DNA from 3 places in the Streptomyces sp. NPDC031064 genome. Region 2 is predicted to be linked to each of the others. Evidence: riboswitches for the same ligand, from Rfam matches in the RefSeq annotation. Region 2 holds a riboswitch; each other region holds the start of a gene.
What was found. Region 2 has a riboswitch for cobalamin ahead of ACZ46W_RS22840 (energy-coupling factor ABC transporter permease). Riboswitches for the same ligand answer to the same signal wherever they lie in the genome.
Positions count from the first base shown of each region.

Region 1 (5,080 bases), on a different contig from region 2:
GCTGTTCGGCATCGCCAACCAGCTCCTGGCCGCCGTCGCGCTGGCCGTCTGCACGACGCTGCTCGTCAAGTCGGGCCGGCTGAAGTGGGCCTGGGTCACCGCCGTGCCGCTCGCCTGGGACGTGGCGGTCACGCTCACCGCGAGCTGGCAGAAGATCTTCTCGGCGGACCCGCGCGTGGGCTTCTTCGCCCAGCGGGACAAGTACCAGGCGGGCATCGACTCCGGCCAGGTGCTGCCGCCCGCGAAGTCGATGGACGACATGCACACCGTCGTCACCAACTCCACCGTGGACGGCGTCCTCTCCGCCCTGTTCGCCCTCCTCATCGTCGTGGTGATCGCCGACGCCGGGCGGGTCTGCTACAAGGCCATCACCAACCCGGCCGGCGTGAAGCTCTCCGAGGTCCCGTACACCCCCTCCAGGCTCGTCGCACCCGCCGGGCTCTTCCCCACGGCGGAGGAGAAGGCAGAGCTGGTGGCCGCCGGCCTCGGCCCCGAGGGCGGCATCCGCGAGGACGGCGGCAGCGGTGACGAGGTGCCGGCCGGGACCGGCTCCCGGTGAGGACCGCGGTGAGGCCCCCCGTGACCGCACGGCCGGACGGCCGGCTGCGACGCGCCGTCAGGTGGGTGCGCTGGTACGTCCGCGAGGTCTCCGGCGAGGGCGCGTACGACGCGTACGTCGCCCACGCCCGGCGCTGCGACCCGAGCGCCGAGGTGATGACCCGGCGCGAGTTCGAGCGCAGGCGCACCGACGCGCGGGAGGCGGACCCCCGCGACGGGTTCCGCTGCTGCTGAGCGGGTGACCGCACGACGGGCCGCCGTGTTTCCGGAGACGGAAATGCGGCGGCCCGTCGCCGTACCCCTCCACACTCGGACCATGGACATCACCATCAGGGCGGTACGGCCCGAGGAACACGGGACGCTCGCCGACATCACGGCCCAGGCGTACCTCGGGGACGGGCTCCTGGCCTTCGGGGAGAGCGACGAGTACCTGATCGCGCTGCGGGACGTGGCCCGGCGGGCCGCCGGCGCGGAGGTGCTCGTGGCCGTGGAGCGGGACGAACGGGTGCTGGGCGGGGTGACGTTCGTCGCGCGGGGCGGCGGTCCGTGGGCGGGCCTGGCCCGCGACGGGGAGGCCGAGCTGCGGATGCTCGCGGTGGCCCGGGAGGCGCGGCGGCGGGGCGCGGGTGAGGCGCTCGTCCGGGCGTGCGTGGAGCGGGCGCGGGCGGTGGAGGGGTGCGCGCGGCTGGTGCTGTCCACGCAGGCGTCCATGCGGGCGGCGCACCGGATCTACGAGCGGCTGGGGTTCGTCCGGACCCCCGAGAGGGACGTGCGGCCCGTCCCGGGCGTGACGCTCCCCACGTACGCGCTGGCCCTCTGAGGCTCTGACCGACACAACATGTGGGGGGTGCCTCAACTCGCGCCCCCCACATGTATGCTCGTCCTCGCTGTCGCCGCAGGGGAATCCGGTGGAAATCCGGAACTGTCCCGCAACGGTGTGTTGGTGTGCCTTTGTGTACGTACGAGTCCGAAGACCTGCCGACAGCGCGCCCGGACCGTCCGGCCCGGGTGCCCAGACGTCCGGGCCTCGCGGAATGGGCCGGTGGACGCGGTGCCCCGCACCCTGTGCCCGGGTGTGCCCGCTCCCCTGCCCGCGTCCGCGGTGGCCCCGAGCCGAGCGAGGGAGAGCCCCCACGTGACCATCGCGCCAGCCGATCCGGCTTCAGCAGTCGCAGTCACGGACACGACGGAGACGGACGGACCCGGGACCGTACTGCTGCGGACCCTGACCGACCTGACCGCCGATCTGCCCGACACCGACCCGGGCCGGGTCGCCGCCGCCGCGCTGCGGGGCCGGCACGCCGGTTCGGACGAGGCGGAGCTGCGCGAGCTCGCCACCGAGGCGGCCGCCGGGCTGATCTCCGAGGACCCCGCGTACTCCCGGCTCGCGGCGCGGTTGCTGACCGTGACGATCACCAAGGAGGCGGCCGGTCAGGGGGCGGTGTCGTTCTCGGCGTCGGTGGCCGTGGGGCACCGGGAGGGTCTGATCGCCGACCGTACGGCCGCGTTCGTGACGGCCCACGCCGACCGGATGGACGCGCTGATCGACCCGGCCGCCGACGACCGGTTCGGCTACTTCGGGCTGCGGACGCTGTACTCGCGCTACCTGCTCCGGCACCCGATCACGCGCAAGGTGATCGAGACGCCGCAGCACTTCATGCTGCGGGTGGCGGCGGGGCTGGCCGAGGACGATTCGGTCCGCGCCCTGGACGAGGTGGCGTCCCTGTACGGGCTGATGAGCCGGCTGGACTACCTGCCCTCCTCCCCCACGCTGTTCAACTCCGGTACGCGCCACCCGCAGATGTCCTCGTGCTACCTGCTGGACTCGCCGCTGGACGAGCTCGACTCCATCTACGACCGCTACCACCAGGTGGCGCGGCTGTCGAAGCACGCGGGCGGCATCGGTCTGTCGTACTCCCGCATCCGGGCGCGCGGTTCGCTGATCCGCGGCACCAACGGGCACTCCAACGGCATCGTGCCGTTCCTGAAGACGCTGGACGCCTCGGTCGCGGCCGTGAACCAGGGCGGGCGGCGCAAGGGTGCGGCGGCCGTGTACCTGGAGACCTGGCACGCGGACATCGAGGAGTTCCTGGAGCTGCGCGACAACACGGGTGAGGAGGCGCGGCGCACGCACAACCTGAACCTGGCGCACTGGATCCCGGACGAGTTCATGCGCCGGGTCAACGCCGACGCCGAGTGGTCGCTGTTCTCGCCCGTCGACGTGCCGGAGCTGGTCGACCTGTGGGGCGACGAGTTCGACGCCGCCTACCGCGCCGCCGAGGCCAAGGGGCTGGCCCGCAAGACCATGCCGGCCCGTGACCTGTACGGCCGGATGATGCGCACCCTGGCGCAGACCGGCAACGGCTGGATGACGTTCAAGGACGCCTCGAACCGTACGGCCAACCAGACCGCCGAGCCGGGCCACACGGTCCACTCGTCCAACCTGTGCACCGAGATCCTGGAGGTCACGGACGACGGCGAGACGGCCGTGTGCAACCTGGGCTCGGTCAACCTGGGCGCGTTCGTGTCCGGCGGGGACATCGACTGGGAGCGGCTCGACGCGACCGTCCGTACGGCCGTCACGTTCCTGGACCGGGTCGTCGACATCAACTTCTACCCGACCGAGCAGGCCGGGCGGTCCAACGCCAAGTGGCGGCCGGTGGGCCTCGGCGCCATGGGCCTCCAGGACGTCTTCTTCAAGCTGCGACTGCCGTTCGACTCCCCCGAGGCGCGTGCCCTGTCGACCCGCATCGCCGAGCGGATCATGCTCGCCGCGTACGAGGCGTCGGCCGACCTCGCCGAACGCAACGGCCCGCTGCCCGCCTGGGAGAAGACCCGCACGGCGCGCGGGGTGCTGCACCCCGACCACTACGACGTGGAGCTGACCTGGCCGGAGCGGTGGGAGGCGCTGCGCGCCCGTATCGCCGAGGTCGGCATGCGCAACTCGCTGCTCCTCGCCATCGCGCCGACCGCGACGATCGCCTCGATCGCGGGCGTGTACGAGTGCGTCGAGCCGCAGGTGTCCAACCTGTTCAAGCGCGAGACGCTGTCGGGCGAGTTCCTCCAGGTCAACTCCTACCTGGTGGAGGAGCTGAAGCGGCTCGGCGTGTGGGACGCGCAGACCCGTGAGGCGCTGCGCGAGTCCAGCGGCTCGGTGCAGGGCTTCACCTGGATCCCGGCCGAGGTGCGCGAGCTGTACCGGACGGCGTGGGAGATCCCGCAGCGCGGCCTGATCGACATGGCGGCGGCGCGTACGCCGTTCCTGGACCAGTCGCAGTCGCTGAACCTGTTCATGGAGACGCCGACGATCGGCAAGCTGTCGTCGATGTACGCGTACGCCTGGAAGCAGGGCCTGAAGACGACGTACTACCTCCGTTCGCGCCCGGCGACCCGGATCGCCCGTGCCGCGTCCGCGGCTCCCGCCGTCCCCGTACCCGCGCAGGTGACTCCGGAAGACGCCGTCGCCTGCTCCCTGGAAAACCCCGAGTCCTGCGAGGCCTGCCAGTAATGACCGTGGAGAACAAGAACCTGCTCGACCCGGGCTTCGAGCTCACCCTGCGCCCGATGCGCTACCCGGACTTCTACGAGCGCTACCGGGACGCCATCAAGAACACCTGGACCGTGGAGGAGGTCGACCTCCACTCCGACGTCACCGACCTCGCCAAGCTGACGCCCGGCGAGCAGCACCTGATCGGCCGGCTGGTGGCGTTCTTCGCGACGGGCGACTCGATCGTGGCGAACAACCTGGTGCTGACGCTCTACAAGCACATCAACTCCCCCGAGGCGCGGCTGTACCTGTCGCGGCAGTTGTTCGAGGAGGCCGTGCACGTCCAGTTCTACCTGACGCTGCTGGACACCTACCTCCCCGACCCGGAGGACCGCGCGGCCGCGTTCGCCGCCGTCGAGAACATCCCCTCCATCCGCGAGAAGGCGCAGTTCTGCTTCCGGTGGATGGACTCGGTCGAGAAGATCGACCGGCTGGAGACGAAGGCCGACCGCCGCCGCTTCCTGCTGAACCTGATCTGCTTCGCCGCCTGCATCGAGGGCCTGTTCTTCTACGGGGCCTTCGCGTACGTGTACTGGTTCCGCTCGCGCGGTCTGCTGCACGGCCTGGCGACCGGCACCAACTGGGTGTTCCGCGACGAGACGATGCACATGAACTTCGCGTTCGAGGTCGTCGACACCGTCCGCAAGGAGGAGCCGGACCTCTTCGACGACGAGCTCCAGCAGCAGGTCACCGACATGCTGAAGGAGGCCGTGGCGGCGGAGCTCCAGTTCGGCCGCGACCTGTGCGGTGACGGCCTGCCGGGCATGAACACCGAGTCGATGCGCCAGTACCTGGAGTGCGTCGCCGACCAGCGCCTGACACGCCTGGGCTTCGCCCCGGTGTACGGCTCGGAGAACCCGTTCTCGTTCATGGAGCTCCAGGGCGTGCAGGAGCTGACGAACTTCTTCGAGCGCCGCGTCTCCGCCTACCAGGTGGCGGTGGAGGGTTCCGTCGACCTGGACGAGGACTTCTGAC
Region 1 covers NZ_JBVIGF010000002.1:317,993-323,072, reverse strand. The annotation lists gene ACZ46W_RS08230 (carbon starvation CstA family protein) at 1-559, shown strand, start outside; gene ACZ46W_RS08225 (YbdD/YjiX family protein) at 580-792, shown strand; gene ACZ46W_RS08220 (GNAT family N-acetyltransferase) at 875-1,378, shown strand; cobalamin riboswitch at 1,433-1,555, shown strand; gene ACZ46W_RS08215 (ribonucleoside-diphosphate reductase subunit alpha) at 1,694-4,066, shown strand; gene ACZ46W_RS08210 (ribonucleotide-diphosphate reductase subunit beta) at 4,066-5,079, shown strand.
Region 1: linked by a shared signal. The riboswitch ahead of ACZ46W_RS08215 (ribonucleoside-diphosphate reductase subunit alpha) and the one ahead of ACZ46W_RS22840 (energy-coupling factor ABC transporter permease) in region 2 are both predicted to bind cobalamin.

Region 2 (5,080 bases):
GTCCGCAGGCGGGTCAGCCCCGCCCTGTCGTACGACACCTCCCGCCCCTCCAGGCACAACCGCCCGCTCGCGCACCTGAGGCCACCGCTCAGCAGCCGCAGCATCGTCGTCTTGCCGCTGCCGTTGCGGCCGAGCAGCGCGATGGACCGTCCTTCGGGCACGGCGAAGTCGACGCCCCGGAGGACGGCGGGGCCGTCCTCGTAGGCGTACCCCGCACCGACGAGCTCCACGACGGCGGAAGGAGTCACGGCAGCAACCTTTCGAGTACGTGAGTGAGGGCGACGAGACCCACGAGCAGCGCGGCGGTCGCGCCCAGGAACCGCCCGGAAACGACCGCCCGCGGCACCAGCACCCGCAGCGTGCCGTCGTAACCGCGCCCGGCCAGGCCCGTCTGGAGCCGCGCCGCCCGGTCGAAGGCGCGCACGAACGCCGTCGCGCCCAGGCCCGCGAGCGAGCGCCAGGTGGCCGCCCGGCTGGTCAGCCCGAGCCGCGCCGTCTGCGCCTCCCGGACCCGCCGTACCGCGTCCAGCAGCAGGAAGCTGATCCGGTACATCACCAGCGCCACGTCCACCACCGCGGCCGGCACGCCCGCCCGCACCAGCCGGGGCAGCACGTCGGACACCGGCGTGGTGAACGCGAACAGCAGCACGCCCAGCGAGGCCGCCGACGTGCGCAGCAGCAACTGCCCCGCGTGCACCGGCCCGTCCGGCGCCAGCGAGACCAGCCCGCCCGCGCCGCCCACCTGGAACAGCAGCGGCACCGCGCCCGTCACGCAGAAGCCGAGCGGGATGCGCCACGCCCGCCAGAGCTGCCGCGGCGCGACCCCGGCCGGGCCGAGCAGCACCGCCACGGTGGCAGCCGCCACGAGGACCGCGCCCGGCCACGGCGGCAGACAGATCGCGAGCACCGTCAGACCGAAGCCGAGCACGGCCTTCTCGCACGGGTGACGGCGGCGCCAGCGACTGCTGTGCGCCGCCGCGTCGATCGGCAGCACCGGCGGCTACGCGGAGGGCTGCCGGTCGGCTGCGCCCGCGGCGTCGTCCGGCGCACCGGCGTCCGGCGCCTGCGCACCCCCGGCCCCCGCCAGCGCCTTGGCCTCGCCCTGCCGGCGACCGCGCCGCAGCCCGAAGTAGTACGCCAGCACGCCCGCGCCCAAGGCGGCCTGGAGCGAGAACAGCGCCGACTCCACCTCACCGGACGGCGGCTCGTACAGCGGGCTGAACCACGGCTTGTAGTCCGGGTGCGACTCGGTGATCGCCGTCTCGGCCTGTCCGTCGGCGCCCGTGAATGGCTCCTCCTTGTGGTCGCCCATGCCCAGGGCGAGCGGGAGGACGGCGAGCGCCACCACGACGAGCAGCAGCAGTGTGTTGATCCTGGCGTTGCGGCTCATCGGACCACGGCCTCCTTCTTCACCGGCAGGACACCGAGGCGGGCCAGATCGCCCTTGCTGGACTGCATCAGCAGCCGCATCACCAGCACGGTGAGCAGGCCCTCGCTGACGGCCAGCGGGATCTGCGTGACGGCGAAGATGCCGCCGAACTTCGCCAGCGCACCGGCCACACCGCTGCCCGGGTCCGGGAACGCCAGCGCGAGCTGCACGCTGGTGACGCAGTACGTGGACAGGTCGGCGACGAACGCGCCGAAGAACACGCTCACCATCAGCGGCACGTCGAACCGGCGCAGCAGCCAGTACGTGCCGAAGCCCGCCCACGGCCCGACGATCGCCATCGAGAAGGCGTTGGCGCCCAGGGTCGTCAGGCCGCCGTGCGCCAGCAGCAGCGCCTGGAAGAGCAGCGTGATGGTGCCCAGCACCGCCATGATCGGCGGCCGGAACAGGATCGCGCCCAGGCCCGTACCGGTCGGGTGCGAGCAACTGCCCGTCACCGAAGGGATCTTCAGGGCGGACAGGACGAAGGTGAAGGCACCGGACGCGCCGAGCAGGAGAGTCGATTCGGGATTGGCCTTGACCTCCCGGGTCAGGGCCCGGACGCCATGGGCGACGAAGGGAGCGGCGGCGACGGTCCAGGCGACCGCGTGCACAGGGGGCAGATACCCCTCGGCGATATGCATGATGTGGGAGACCCTCTCCAGCACCTCGTGGATGGACAACGCGCCCTGGCCGGTCTCCTGGCTGACGGGATGGCATGGGGGCATGCCGCCGCGACTCCGCCTTCCCGGACCCCGCGGTCTCCCGCGGTGTTCCAGTGGCTTCCCGGGGTGGTTTCCCAGGGAGTGGAGCCGGACTTCCCGATCACAGTGGCGAGGGCCGCACCGGTACCGCACCGGTTTCCCGTACACCAAGGCCCTGCGACAGTAGTGCGTTGACCAGGTACATCACAACCCGCACACCGGTGCGGGCACCGGCTCCACCCACCGGACGCCGTCATTCCTTGCGATAGCCGTACGCCTCCGACGCGGCCGTCACCACCGCGTCCAGGTCACCGCCCGCCGACGCCGTGACCACCGCCGCCACCGCGCCCTCCACGAACGGGGCGTCCACCAGCCGCGTACCGTCGGGCAGCTCGTCGCCCTCCGCGAGCAGGGCCTTCACCGTCAGGACCGCGCTGCCCAGGTCCACCAGGACGGCCACCCCCGCCCCGCCGTCGACCTCCGTCGCCGCCTGGGTGATCAGCTCCGCGCTGGTGCCGAGCCCGCCGTCCGGGGTGCCGCCCGCCGCCGCCACCGGCACGGTCCCACCGCCGCCGGCGAGGCCCCGGGCCAGCTCGGCGACGGACGACGCGACCGCCGCGCTGTGCGAGACGAGCACGATGCCCACCCGCGCGCTCACCGCGCCCCCTCCGCCTCGGCGAGGGCGGCGATCAGCAGGGCCGAGGACGTGGCGCCCGGGTCCTGGTGACCGACGCTGCGCTCACCGAGGTAGCTGGCCCTGCCCTTGCGGGCGAGCATCGGTACGGTCGCCAGCGCCCCCTGGTTCGCGGCCTCGGCCGCCGCCGCGAACGACTCACCGAGCGACTCGGTCAGCGACGCGACGGCCGGCTCCAGCGCGTCCAGCATCGTCTTGTCCCCGGCCGCCGCCCCGCCGAGCTGCGCCACCGCCGCCACACCCGCCCGCAGCGCCTCGGCGAGCTGCACCGGCGCCACCTCGGCGGCGTCGCCCAGCGCCTTGCCGGTGCGCCGCAGCAGCGTCCCGTACAAGGGGCCCGACGCGCCGCCGACCGTCGAGATGAGCTGCCGCCCCGCGAGCACCAGCACGGCCCCCGGCGTGCCGGGCGGCTCGTCCTGAAGGGCCTTGACCACCGCGGCGAAACCGCGTTGCAGATTGGCGCCGTGGTCGGCGTCACCGATCGCCGAGTCCAGCTCGGTGAGCCGGCCGGCCTCCCGGTCCACGGCCGCGGCCGCGGTCGTCATCCAGCGCCGGAAGAACTCCGCGTCGAGCACCACGGGCCTCACATTCCCCACCGCAGTGCGGCCGTCCGCACCGGCGCGTCCCACAGCCGGAGCATCTCCTCGTCCGCCTCGCACAGGGTCACCGAACAGCCGGCCATGTCGAGCGAGGTCACGTAGTTGCCGACCAGCGTACGGGCCACGGCCACGCCCCGCTCGCCCAGCACCCGCTGGACCTCGGCGTTGAACCCGTACAGCTCCAGCAACGGCGTCGCCCCCATGCCGTTGACGAGCACCAGCACCGGGCCGCCGGGCCTCAGGTCCTCCAGCACGGCGTCCACCGCGAAGTCGGCGATCTCCCGCGCGGTCATCATGGGCCGCCGCTCCCGGCCCGGCTCGCCGTGGATCCCGACGCCCAACTCCAGCTCACCGGGCGGCAGGTCGAACGTCGGGCTGCCCTTCGCGGGCGTGGAGCAGGCGCTCAGCGCCACGCCGAAGCTGCGCGAACCGGCGTTCACCCGCCGGGCGATCGCCTCCACCCGCTCCAGCGGGGCACCCTCCTCGGCGGCCGCGCCGGCGATCTTCTCCACGAACAGCGTGGCCCCGGTCCCGCGCCGCCCGGCCGTGTACGTACTGTCCGACACGGCCACGTCGTCGTCCACCAGGACCTTGGCGACCTGCACGCCCTCGTCCTCGGCGAGCTCGGCCGCCATCTCGAAGTTCAGGACGTCGCCGGTGTAGTTCTTGACGACGAACAGCACGCCCCGCCCGCTGTCCACGGCCGCCGCCGCCCGCACCATCTGGTCCGGCACGGGCGAGGTGAACACCTCGCCGGGACAGGCGGCCGCCAGCATCCCCGGCCCGACGAACCCGGCGTGCAGCGGCTCGTGCCCGGACCCGCCCCCCGACACCAGGGCCACCTTCCCGGCGACCGGAGCGTCGCGCCGTACGACGACCCGGTTCTCCACGTCCACGGTGAGTTCGGGATGCGCGGCCGCGATCCCGCGCAGCGCGTCGGCGACGACGGTCTCGGGTACGTTGATGAGCATTCTCAACGGTGCCTCCCGGCAAGAGTGTCGGACACGCCCGAGGCTACCCGCGCGGTGCCCGGGGCGCAGTCGGTGTGCTCCGGCGGCCGGGCGGCCGGGAGCACACCGTGCCGCACCCCCGTCGCTCAGTGGAACCGGGTGGTGTAGATCCGCGCCTTGTAGATCTGGGCGCCCTGCCGGGTGCGGTTGCCCCCGGCGGAGAAGTGGACGGTCGAACCGCCCCAGACCGAGTCCTCGATGTCGGGGTCGGCCGTCCACATCGCCTGGCCGCCGGCGTGCCGGACGTAGGACTTCACATACGGCATCTTGGCGATGACGGTGGCGGCCCGGGTCGCCTTGTCGACCGAGTAGACACGGTGGCTGTCGGTGACCAGCAGGGTGCCCGGCCGGGCGTAGTCGGGCTGGATGTCGTGGCCGTTCCCGGCGATGGTGATGTCGGGGCCGTGCTTCTCCAGCCGCGCATCCCGCAGCTTGCCCTTGACGCGGTACGTGCGGATCAGCGTGCCGCCGGTGACCCACAGCAGCTCGTTCTGCTCGTCCCACAGCACCCCGTGGGCCTTGGTGAAGGTGAGCGTCTGCACCTCCTTGAGCGTGGCCGGGTCGCTGCTGGAGGGGCCGAAGACGTGCAGCCGGTCGCGCGAGCCGGCCACCACGACCGTGCCGGCGTGGGGCACCCGCTCGATGCT
Region 2 covers NZ_JBVIGF010000006.1:235,765-240,844, reverse strand. The annotation lists gene ACZ46W_RS22855 (energy-coupling factor ABC transporter ATP-binding protein) at 1-248, opposite strand, end outside; gene cbiQ (cobalt ECF transporter T component CbiQ) at 245-994, opposite strand; gene ACZ46W_RS22845 (energy-coupling factor ABC transporter substrate-binding protein) at 1,001-1,390, opposite strand; gene ACZ46W_RS22840 (energy-coupling factor ABC transporter permease) at 1,387-2,070, opposite strand; cobalamin riboswitch at 2,101-2,317, opposite strand; gene dhaM (dihydroxyacetone kinase phosphoryl donor subunit DhaM) at 2,384-2,788, opposite strand; gene dhaL (dihydroxyacetone kinase subunit DhaL) at 2,785-3,399, opposite strand; gene dhaK (dihydroxyacetone kinase subunit DhaK) at 3,408-4,400, opposite strand; gene ACZ46W_RS22820 (DUF6528 family protein) at 4,520-5,080, opposite strand, start outside.

Region 3 (5,080 bases), on a different contig from region 2:
TCTGGTTCCTCGGCGCGCCGCCGGCCGGCCTCCTCGACGAGGTGCGGGCGACCGGCGCCTACGTCTCCGTCTCCGCGGCCGACCCGCTCGCCGAACTGGTCCGCGCCCAGCGCCTCGCGGTCGCCCTGGCCGGCCGGCGCGGCCTCGACCCCGACCGGCCCCGCCACCTCACCCGCTCCGTCGTGCTGGCCGACGCCGACGCCGACGCCGACGCCGACGCCGACGCCGGGGCGCGGGCCGGGGCCGGGATCGACGTCCGGGTGGAGTCATGACGGTCATCGCCCTGGACGTCGGAGGCACGTACATCAAGGGCGGCGTACTCTCCGACGACGGCACCCTGCGCCACACCGAGCGCTGGCGCACACGGGCGGACCGGGGCCCGGACGCCGTCCTGGAGACCGTGCTCGCCCGCGCCGCCGAACTGGCCGAGCGCTTCCCGGCGGCCGAGGCGGCCGGGGTCGTCGTGCCCGGCATCGTCGACGAGCACGACGGCGTCTCCGTCCTCGCCGCCAACCTCGGCTGGCGCGACGTACCCGTCAAGGACTGGCTGGCCGAACACCTCGACCTGCCCGTCGCGTTCGGGCACGACGTCCGGGCCGGCGGCCTCGCGGAGGCCAGGGCGGGGGCCGGGCGGGGCTGCGCCGACTTCCTCTTCGTGCCGGTCGGAACCGGGATCGGGGCCGCCGTGTTCGCCGGGGGCCGGGCCCGGGCCCTGACCGGTGGCCACGGCGGCGCCGGCGAACTGGGGCACCTCGTGGTGCGGCCCGGGGGAGAGCGCTGCCACTGCGGCGCGCGGGGCTGCCTGGAGACCGTGGCGTCCGCCTCTGCCATCGCCCGCCGCTACTCCCGTGCCACCGGCAGGTGCGGCACCACCGCCAGGGACGTCCAGGCCCGGGCCGAAGCGGGGGACGCCAAGGCCGCCGCCGTCTGGTACGAGGCGGTCGAGGCCCTCGCCGACGCGCTGACCACCGCGATCACCCTGTACGCCCCGGAGCGCGTCGTCATCGGCGGCGGCCTGTCCGGGGCGGGCGAGTCCTGTCTGGCACCCCTGCGCGCGGCGCTCGCCGAACGCCTCACGCTCCAGGCCGGCTTCCGTGCCATGCCCCAGGTCGTCGCGGCCCGGCTCGGCGACCGGGCGGGCTGCGTGGGCGCGGCGTACCTCGCCCAGGACCTCCTGGCCGACGCCGTGGACGTCCCGCCTCCGCCCCGTACACCAGGAGAAGCACCATGCCCCTCGTAGGGACGTCCGACATCGTCACCCCCGCCGCACGCGCCGGAAGGGGCGTCGGGGCCTTCAACGTCATCCAGCTCGAACACGCCGAGGCCATCGTGGCGGGCGCCCCCGTGGTCCTCCAGATCAGCGAGAACGCCGCCCGCTACCACGGCGCGCTCACCCCGGTCGGCACGGCGACGCTGGCCGTCGCCCGCGCCGCGACGGTTCCGGTGGCCGTCCACCTCGACCACGCGACCTCGCCGGACCTCGTCGCCGAAGCGGTGTCGCTGGGCTTCACGTCGGTCATGTACGACGCCTCGACCCTGCCCTACGAGGAGAACGTCCGCGCCACGGCCGGCATACGGGCCCGCTGCCACGCGTCCGGTGTCTGGGTGGAGGCCGAACTGGGCGAGGTCGGCGGCAAGGACGGCGTGCACGCCCCGGGCGCCCGCACCGATCCGGACGAGGCGGCGGCCTTCGTCGCGGCCACGGGCGTGGACGCCCTGGCGGTGGCCGTGGGCACGTCGCACGCCATGCGCACCCGCGACGCCGCACCGGACTTCGCCCTCATCGCCGCGCTGCGTACCGCCGTCCCGGTACCCCTGGTGCTGCATGGCTCGTCGGGGGTCGCGGACCACGACCTCGCCACCGCCGTCGGCCACGGTATGACCAAGGTCAACATCGCCACGCACCTGAACCGGGTCTTCACCGGCGCCGCCCGCCGGGCGCTCGACGCGGACCGCATGGTGGCCGACACACGCCACTACCTCGGTGCCGGGCGTACGGCCATGGCCCACGAGGTGACCCGGCTGCTCGGCGTCCTCAGCGCGTGAGCACGAGCGGGCACCCGTGGTAGCTTGCGCAGGCCAGTCGTACTCCGTACGCGTGTACGTGAGTCAGGGAATCCGGTGCGAATCCGGAACTGACGCGCAGCGGTGAGGGTGACGGGCGCGGCAACCGCAGCCACTGGGCCGGACATGGGCCCGGGAAGGCGCCGCGCCCGGATGATCCCGAGTCCGAAGACCTGCTGGCGAACACGTACGGACGGGCCCCGCGCATGGGCCCCCGACGCCGAGGACTTCGCTGTGCCCATCACACGCCCCACCGCCTCGTTCGCCGCGCTCCTGTGCGGAGCCCTCCTCCTGACCGGCTGCGGGGGTGCCCCCGGCACGTCCCCCTCACCGGCTTCGGCCGGCACCCGCGTACTGGACAACTGCGGGCGGAAGGTGGAGATCAAGGGGGACGGGCCGCGGCGGGCCGTCTCGCTCAACCAGGGGACCACCGAGATCATGCTGTCCCTCGGTCTCGCCGACCGGATGGCCGGAACCGCCACCTGGACCGACCCCGTCATGAAGGGCCTGGAGAAGGGGAACGCGGGCGTGACCCGGCTCGCCGAGAACAACCCCTCCTTCGAGAAGGTCCTCGACACCGAACCCGACTTCGTCGCCGCTTCGTTCGCCTCCACCCTCGGCAAGGGTGGCGTGGCCACGCGCGATCAGTTCGCGAAGCTCGGCGTGCCCACCTACCTCTCCCCGTCCGACTGCGTGGGCAAGGACAACAGCGGAGACGGTGACGGCGTCCGCACCAAGCCGCTGACCATGGACACCGTGTACGGGGAGGTACGCGACCTCGCCCGCGTCTTCGGCGAGGAGAAGCGCGGCGAGGAGCTGGTCGCGAGCCTCACCTCGCGTGTCGCCAAGGCGACCGGGGGACTCAACGCCTCGGAGGTCACCCTGCTGTACTGGTTCTCCGACGCGAACTCCCCCTACATGGCCGGGTGCTGCGGCGCCCCCGGCGTCATCACCCGGGAAGTCGGCGCCAAGAACGTCTTCGACGACACCACCGAGGAATGGCCGCAGATCAACTGGGAGACCGTGGCCGACCGCAACCCCGACGTCCTCGTGATCGGCGACCTCACCCGTAAGGCGCAGACCGCGGAGAGCGCCGCCAAGAAGATCGCGTTCCTGGAGTCGAACCCGGTCACCCGCACCATGGACGCCGTCAAGCACAAGCGGTACGTCCTGCTCAGCGGCCAGGCCATGAACCCGACGATCCGCACGGTGGAGGGCATCGAGCAGGTCGCCGCCGCGCTCCGTGAGTTCGGCCTGTCGAAGTGACCGCCGCCCTGCTGCGCACGGCGGCGGGGCTCGCGGCACTCGCCGCGTCCGTCGCCCTCGCCATCACCATAGGCCCGGCCGACATCGGCGTCGCCGACGTCTGGTCCGTCGTGGTGTCCCACCTCGCCGGGGACGCCTCCGGCCTCACACCGATCCGCGACGGGATCGTGTGGAACCTGCGGCTGCCGCGCACCCTGCTGGCGGCCGTGTGCGGTGCCGGACTGGCGTTGTGCGGGGCGGTGATGCAGTCGCTGCTGCGCAACCCGCTCGCCGACCCCTTCGTCCTGGGTGTCTCGTCCGGAGCCTCCACCGGAGCGGTCGTGGTGGTCGTCCTCGGTGCCGGCGGCGGAGCCCTGCCGGTCTCCGGGGGCGCTTTCGTGGGCGCGGTGTGCTCGTTCGCCGCGATGCTGTTGCTGAGCCACACGCTGGGCGGGACCACCGACCGGGTCGTGCTGTCCGGCGTCGCCGCGATGCAGTTGTTCTCCGCGCTCACCTCCTTCGTCGTGGTCACATCGGCCGACGCCGAGACGACGCGTGGCGTGCTGTTCTGGCTGCTCGGCTCGCTCAGCGGCGCCGGCTGGACCGACGTATGGCTGTGCCTGGCCGCCCTCGCGCTCACGCTGGCCGTCTGCCTGGCCCACGGCAGGGCGCTGGACGCCTTCGCCTTCGGCCAGGACGCGGCAGCCACGCTGGGCGTGAACGTCGGCCGTGCGCGGCTGGTGCTGCTCTGCGTCACCGCACTGCTCACGGCGGCCCTCGTCAGCTCGGCCGGCGCCATCGGCTTCGTGGGCCTGGTGCTGCCGCACGCCGCCCGTGCCCTCGTCGGCCCCGGGCACGGCCGGCTGCTGCCCGCCGCCGCGCTGGGCGGAGCCGTCTTCCTGGTGTGGATCGACACCCTCGCCCGGACCGTCATCGAACCGCAGGAGGTACCGGTCGGCGTCGTGACCTCACTGGTCGGCGTGCCCGCCTTCGTACTCGTCCTGTACCGCACCAGGAGAGCCCACCGATGACCCTCAGCGCCGATCACGTCTCACGCGACGCCGCCGGCACACCGATCCTCGACGGCGTCAGCATCGCGCCGCCCCCCGGCGTGATGACCGGCCTCCTCGGCCCCAACGGCTCGGGAAAGTCCACCCTGTTGCGCCTGCTCTGCGGCGTGCTGGCCCCCGCCTCCGGCGTGGTCACCCTCGACGGCATCCCTCTGGGCAGCCTCCGCCGCAGGGACGTCGCCCGGCGGGTGGCCGTCGTCGAACAGCAGGCGGACACCCTCGTCGAGCTGACCGTCACCGACGTCGTACGACTCGGACGCATCCCCCACCGGCGCCCCTGGGCACCCCCGGCGGAGGTGGACGAGCGGGCCGTCATCGACGCCCTGGAACGCACCGGCCTCGCCGACCGGGCCGACCAGCCCTGGCACACGCTCTCCGGAGGCGAGCGCCAGCGCGTCCAGATCGCCCGAGCCCTGGCACAGGAGCCGCGCGAACTCCTCCTCGACGAGCCGACCAACCACCTCGACATCCAGCACCAGCACGAGCTGCTGCACCTCGTCCGCACGCTCGCCGTCACCAGCGTCGTCGCCCTGCACGACCTGAACCTCGCCGCGATGTACTGCGACCACGTCGTGGTCCTCCGACGAGGCCGGGTCGTCGCCGCGGGCACACCCCGGGACGTACTGACCGAGACGCTGATCGCCGACGTCTACGGCGTACGGGCGGCGGTCACCGACCCCGACGCGACCGGCCGCCCGCAC
Region 3 covers NZ_JBVIGF010000001.1:315,778-320,857, reverse strand. The annotation lists gene ACZ46W_RS01355 (SIS domain-containing protein) at 1-272, shown strand, start outside; gene ACZ46W_RS01350 (ROK family protein) at 269-1,240, shown strand; gene ACZ46W_RS01345 (class II fructose-bisphosphate aldolase) at 1,228-2,046, shown strand; cobalamin riboswitch at 2,064-2,259, shown strand; gene ACZ46W_RS01340 (ABC transporter substrate-binding protein) at 2,299-3,330, shown strand; gene ACZ46W_RS01335 (FecCD family ABC transporter permease) at 3,327-4,340, shown strand; gene ACZ46W_RS01330 (ABC transporter ATP-binding protein) at 4,337-5,080, shown strand, end outside.
Region 3: linked by a shared signal. The riboswitch ahead of ACZ46W_RS01340 (ABC transporter substrate-binding protein) and the one ahead of ACZ46W_RS22840 (energy-coupling factor ABC transporter permease) in region 2 are both predicted to bind cobalamin.